Regions from separate parts of the Pseudoalteromonas sp. OANN1 genome, predicted to be linked through region 2. Evidence: riboswitches for the same ligand, from Rfam matches in the RefSeq annotation. Region 2 holds a riboswitch; the other holds the start of a gene.

Region 1 (3,215 bases), on a different contig from region 2:
ATGACTATATGGTTGAAATTGGCGGCGAGCTGCGAGTTTCAGGTAAGAAGCCGGATGGTGAGTGGCGTATTGCTATCGAGAAACCTGATGCGCCTGTTGGTCAACGCCAAATTCACCGTGTGATAGAGCCTGGCAAAAATGGCATTGCGACCTCAGGTGACTACCGTATTTTCTATGAAATGGATGGTGAAACCTTTACACACCTTATTGACCCAACAACAGGTCGCCCGGTTAAACATGAGCTAGTATCAGTAACGGTACTGCATCCATCTGCGATGACGGCTGATGGCTTAGCAACAGCATTGACTGTGATGGGCACGGAGCGTGCAAAGGCGTATGCCACTGAGCATCAACTCCCCGTGTATTTGATGTATAAAAGTCCTGAAGGGATCAAGAGTTACGCGAGTGAAGCATTTCAGCCGTACTTGAATTAAGCTCTACAACACCCCATAATTTAATTGTGAGTGACGTCATGAAAGCGTATAATTTGCGCGTCGTCACTCAATTCAATGTAGCAATAAAAGGGGCTAGATAATGTCTTTATTCCTCCTTACTTTCGGTTTACTTATGCTTATCGCTGTTGCGATGGCAGTAGGCGTTATCGTACAAAAGAAATCCATGGCAAGTAGCTGTGGTGGTTTGGGCTCAATGGGCATTGACAAAATTTGTGATTGCGACGATCCATGCGATAAACGCAAAAAGCGGTTAGCAAAAGAAGAGATGTGGAAAGAAAACCAGATCCTGTAACCGTAGAATAATATTAATTGAAAACGCAAGCTTAGCTTGCGTTTTTGCTTTTTGGGTAACAAACCTTAGGTTAAGTAAAAATGCAGCGGCAGCTATATTTTGTTCGTCATGGTGAAACGACCCTATCAGGCCATTTACTTGGAGTGACAGATCCCGAACTCAGTACCATAGGCGCTCAGCAATTGCTGCAATCGTTAACGAGTCTAAGTGGCCTGCGGCGTATTATTAGCTCTCCAAGGAAGCGCTGCCTGAATACAGCCACAGCCTTTGCAAAGCAGTATCAACTCCCCGTTGACGTGGAGCCAAATCTCGCCGAATTTGATTTTGGGTTATGGGATGGACAACCATATGATACGCTTTGGCGAGAAACCCAATCTCCAAGTATTGGCGATTTTTGGCACAACCCTTGGCTGCACACGCCTCCTGAGGGCGAGTCTATGTATGATTTTCATCATCGGGTTGCCACATGGTGGCACAGCATTTTGGCGTCGCCAAGTGAAGAGTGTACCGCCGTGGTAGCACATGCTGGAGTAATAAAAGCGCTTGTAGCACTTATTCTTGACCTATCGCCTGAGCTTACTGCATACCAATCGAAGATAGATATTCCTTATGCGGGTATAGTAAAAGTTGAGGTGTTTTACGACAGCTGCCAAACTGCTTGGCCAAAAGTTGTATTTTAGACGTCTAGACTTCATAATATTGCAAATTTCGTGATAGGCAGATATTGGGAATGAGGTGTGAGTCCTCAACTGTCCCCGCAACTGTAAGTGTATGAGCCTTGTCTCTTGCATAAGTCAGATACCAAGGCCTATCTATATACTTAAGCGGGCAGACTTAAGTCAAAGTTGTCGCTTCTCTATAAGCTACTACTTTGCCGTGCCCAATCAGAGGTGCTATGGCAGTCACTCCACAATTTCAAGTCGATAAACTTAGCGTACAGCTTGGTGGTAAAGCCATCTTAAAGGCACTCAGCTTTGCTATTAATTCGGGTGAATTTATTGGTTTGCTCGGACCGAATGGTGCTGGAAAGTCGACTTTGCTGCGCACTTTATATCAATACACAGCGCCAAGTTCTGGGTCGCTACTTTTCAATGGTAAGCCGCTAGCTAGTTATGGCCGTAAGGCCTACGCGAGACATGTTGCTGTGGTGCTACAAGAGATCCCCGCTGAGTTTACTCTGCCATTATTTGATATGGTATTGATGGGGCTAACACCGAACAAATCACTGCTCGCGACAACGACGGCTGCTGAAAAACAGGCAATCTTACATGCCATTGAGCAGGTTGGATTGAGCCATAAATTAGAGCAATGTTTTAGCTCCTTGTCTGGTGGGGAGAAGCAAAGGGCAATGATCGCACGTGCCATGGTGCAAGCGCCTCAAGTATTGATAATGGATGAGCCCACCAGCCATTTGGACATTAAATATCAAATCCAAATTATGGAGCTGGCCAAACAGCTTGGTGTTACTATCATTGCGTCTTTTCACGACTTAAATTTGGCTAGCGCCTTGTGCGACCGCTTATTAGTATTAAATAACGGTGAGCTTGTTGCAGATGGGTCGCCACTTGAAGTCATTACCGAAAGCCTATTAAGCCAAGTTTTTGGGGTATGTGCAGAGGTTTCTACTGTCCGCCATCCGCCAAATAACAGTGAGATCCCACATATACGCTTTCATTACGGGTATCAATTATGATTGCCGCAAAGCGGATCGCGTTGATATCGATACTGCTATTGAGCTTGTGCTGTTTTAGCATGCTGATGGCACTTAAGATCGGTGCGATTGATTTATCTTGGCATACGGTTATACGAGCGATTATTAATTTCGATCCCAACGTACTTCAACAACGGGTGGTAGTTGAGCTTCGTCTGCCACGGACGTTACTGGCGATGAGCGCGGGAGCAGGACTGGCGATAGCGGGTCTTATTTTACAAACCGTGACGCGTAACCCGCTAGCTGATCCTTATTTATTTGGTATTTCTTCAGGTGCTTCATTCGGTGTGGTGGTGCTTATTGCGCTATTTGGTGCACAGTCTAGCCTAATGATGTCTGGGGCTGCATTTGTCGGAAGTTTGCTGTCTATCTTGCTGCTTTTATTTGTGGCAAAACGCAATGCACTACAGCAGGTGGAAACTATGCTCTTGGCGGGCGTCGCACTTTCTTTTCTGTTCAGTGCCTTTACTAGCTTGTTGCTCTATTGGAGTGACCCTCAAGCCATCAGTGCAATCTTGTTTTGGAATCTAGGCTCGTTTGCAAGGGCGAGCTGGCAATGGCTATGGCTTCCATGTTTGGTCGTGTTGCTGAGTTTTATCACGCTTTTAGTGATGCGTCGGCCGCTCAACGCCTTGTTACTCGGAGATGAGAGCGCCACCACGCTTGGCGTGAATGTAGGACGAGTGCGAATAGGTATGTTGTTATTGAGCTCCTTACTCACCGCAGTACTTGTGGCTGCGTGCGGTGGAGTCGGATT
Region 2 (3,215 bases):
TAGGCGGATTGTGTTTTTTCAAGCGCTGCTAACTCACCAGACCAATCTACCATGCCATTATGACTAAGGATTAGCGTGCCATTTTTTGAAAGTGCAGGGCGAAGCGCTCGGAGTGCTTCGATGACTTGATATGCTTTAACGGGAATAATTAGCGTATCTATACTGCTGGCTGGTAGTTCTGTAAGCGTTTTTGTGCAGCATGGGATGGTTTGTTGAATACTTGCTGTTTGATAGAGATAAGTCGCTGCGCGTTTATTTCGAGTGATCAGCGTAATTTGATGAGATTGACTAAGGTGCTGGGCGAGCAGTAATCCTATCGCCCCTTCACCTAAAATATGTATGTTAGCCATGTTTTCTGTTGCGCCAACTTGCCCAAATATAAAATAGAACAAAATAACTGACCGCACCGGCTAAGTCAGCTAAAAAATCAGCGGTAGATGCTTGGCGGTACGGCAGTGTATGTTGCATCCACTCAATTCCTGCACCATATAAGGACAGTAGCACTATGTGTGTCCATACCTTTACTTTAAAAGCATGGTGAGAGATAAACGCAAGCACAAAAAATACACCAAAATGCGCCACTTTATCGATATTTGGGAACAGCTTTGGAGACAAGCTAATTTCCTTTGCGAATAGCACCGTACATATAATTAATGAGATAATCAAAAGAGCTTTATAAACGCGCCGTGTCACAATACATCCTACTTCTGTATGACTAAGCGAGCAGTATACCATCGAAAACTGTCCATTGGGTGAACATCCTAATACGCTGTTTAAAAACTTAAAGTAACTCAAATTAGGCATAAACTGCTATAATCGAGCCAAAATGACTTTAGGAGAGAAGCATGCCTTCATTTGATATTGTATCTGAAATTGATATGACAGAAGCAAAAAATACCGTAGACAACGCGGTTCGCGAGCTTGATACGCGTTTTGATTTTCGTGGCGTTGATGCGTCAATCGAGCTAAGCGGTGAAATGATTAACCTCAAAGCGGAAGCAGAACAACAAGTTATGCAATTGTTCGATATGCTAGTGGGTAAAGCGGCTAAGCGTGGCCTTGATGTGGCAAGCTTCGAGTTAAAAGACATTGAGCGCTCTGGCAAATACGTATCGCGTAAGGTGGCGTTAAAGCAAGGCATCGACAAAGAGATGGCGAAAAAACTGGTTAAGCTTATTAAAGACTCAAAAGTTAAAGTTCAAGCGTCAATTCAAGGTGATACGGTGCGTGTAACGGGTAAAAAGCGTGATGATTTGCAAGAAACGATGCAACTGGTTCGTACCGGTGAGCTTGGCCAACCATTTCAATTCAAAAACTTCCGCGACTAGGGCCTGTTGACCTTTCAAGTTTGTTTTTGCAGCAGTTTGATTGGTATTTATGCAAGGCAGAGCCTGCGTAGCATAGTTATTCTATGTAAGTTAGGCGATAACACAGTAGAAATGCCAATCAAGCGCTGCCCTTTGGGTTCCCCTGAGTGCGCTTTGTTCATTGTTGCTCAACTTTTGCCTAGATTACTAGGCGACAAGTCGAGCGTCGCGATCAAAACACACTCAGGAGAACAAAAATCAAACAGCAAAGGTCAACAGGCCCTAGTTACGCTTTCCTTCATTCCAAAAGTGCATAGATTGCACTTTTGGATTTCTAGACGTCCATTGACAATCATTCCGAAACCCAAGACAATAGCCTCGCATTTTCAAGGTGCTGTACACAACCTAGTGTGGTTGCTAAGTGTATAGATAATCGGGAAACTGGTGCGAACACAAGGGAACATCTAATTGCGTTAATCAATAATAAATTGAGTAAGACAGTTTATTACACGTGATTAGCTTGGATCGGTTCTATGCCAGCGCTGCCCCCGCAACGGTAGAGTGAACTGCCAATCTGCAGATTTACTGAGCCCGGAGACCGGCCTTGAAACAGTCACTTTGTGTTCTTGTACGGTGGGTACAAGTTAGGGGAAACCATGTTAAATAAAACTGCTCTAAGCGCGGCGATAGCGACGGCGCTCTCTTTTTCAGCATTTGCGGATCAAAATGTTGAACATATCACTGTTACTGCCAATAAACTTGAACAATCTCTAGAAAGCGCATTGTCTGCCATTACGGTTATAGGTCGTGCTGATATTGAAAAAAGCAATGTTCAAGATGTCGTATCGCTACTCGATAATATCGCTGGTATTCAAGCGGTTAGAAACGGTGGCTTTGGCCAAAGCGTGAGTTTATTTCTACGCGGTAATGATGCTAAGCATACGCTAGTGTTAATCGATGGGGTTCGAGTGACGGATGCAAACTCCGGTGACAATTCACTCACTAATTTACCACTTAATAGCATCGAAAGAATTGAGATTATTCGTGGTGCCAAAGCTGCGATTTATGGTTCAGATGCCATTGCTGGCGTGATTAATATTATTAGTCGCGAAGGGAATAACAATACAATCGCGCTTACGACTGGGAGTAACAATTACTCCAAGACCGAAGCAACGGTAAATTACAAAAAAGACAAGTTTAGTATTGCAGCTAATGCGGGTTACACTCATACCGATGGCTATGATGTGATTGAGAAAGACCCTGAAGCTGCAATCACAAAAAACCATGACCGTGATGGATATTATAACGGTAATGCCGGTTTAAATGTGCAGTATGGTGATGAAGAAAGTGGCATTTTTAGCTTACGTTCACAGTACAGTGAAGGTGAGGGGGAGTATGACTCTTTTGGTAGTGATGCTTACCGTTTCCATAACTACACCAATAAGTTGGCGTGGAAAAGACGTACTGACAAGTTTAGTCAAAGTGCGTCATACAGCTTAGGTAAGGAACAAAACGTTCAAATCGGCAATAGTGCTGACGATAACGCTTATGTCACCAAACGCAGCCAATTTGAATATCAGTCGCAATATAGTTTAACTGAAGCTTTGATTTTCACTGGTAACTTTACCTTTCTAAATGAAGATGTTGGTGATTCTACCGCCTCTTTTTCAGAGCCTGAGCGTGACAACTTATCTTTAGCATTAGGTGGGTTTTACAACGATGAAAATTGGCTGGCAGAGGTTGTACTGAGAACGGATGATTATGATTTTCATGGTCGCGCAAACACCTACACGGTTGCTGTAGGCAAGCAACTCATGGATGGCCTGAGTGTTAAGTTGAATCATGGTACTGCCTTTAGAGCACCTTCTTTATCACAGGCGTTTGTGATTGATAGTCCTTACTATCTGC

Evidence for each region. A riboswitch is a leader RNA that binds a small molecule or an ion and turns the genes downstream of it on or off. The one in region 2 is predicted to bind cobalamin.
Region 1: linked by a shared signal. The riboswitch ahead of NH462_RS09215 (ABC transporter ATP-binding protein) and the one ahead of NH462_RS13170 (TonB-dependent receptor) in region 2 are both predicted to bind cobalamin.

The regions. Positions count from the first base shown of each region.
Region 1 is NZ_JAMXSE010000008.1:98,281-101,495, forward strand. Features, by position in the region: gene NH462_RS09200 (FAD:protein FMN transferase) at 1-434, shown strand, start outside; gene nqrM ((Na+)-NQR maturation NqrM) at 535-747, shown strand; gene NH462_RS09210 (histidine phosphatase family protein) at 828-1,427, shown strand; cobalamin riboswitch at 1,418-1,573, shown strand; gene NH462_RS09215 (ABC transporter ATP-binding protein) at 1,643-2,440, shown strand; gene NH462_RS09220 (iron ABC transporter permease) at 2,437-3,215, shown strand, end outside.
Region 2 is NZ_JAMXSE010000015.1:707-3,921, forward strand. Features, by position in the region: gene NH462_RS13155 (2-dehydropantoate 2-reductase) at 1-350, opposite strand, end outside; gene NH462_RS13160 (VanZ family protein) at 343-693, opposite strand; gene NH462_RS13165 (YajQ family cyclic di-GMP-binding protein) at 846-1,328, shown strand; cobalamin riboswitch at 1,683-1,929, shown strand; gene NH462_RS13170 (TonB-dependent receptor) at 1,964-3,215, shown strand, end outside.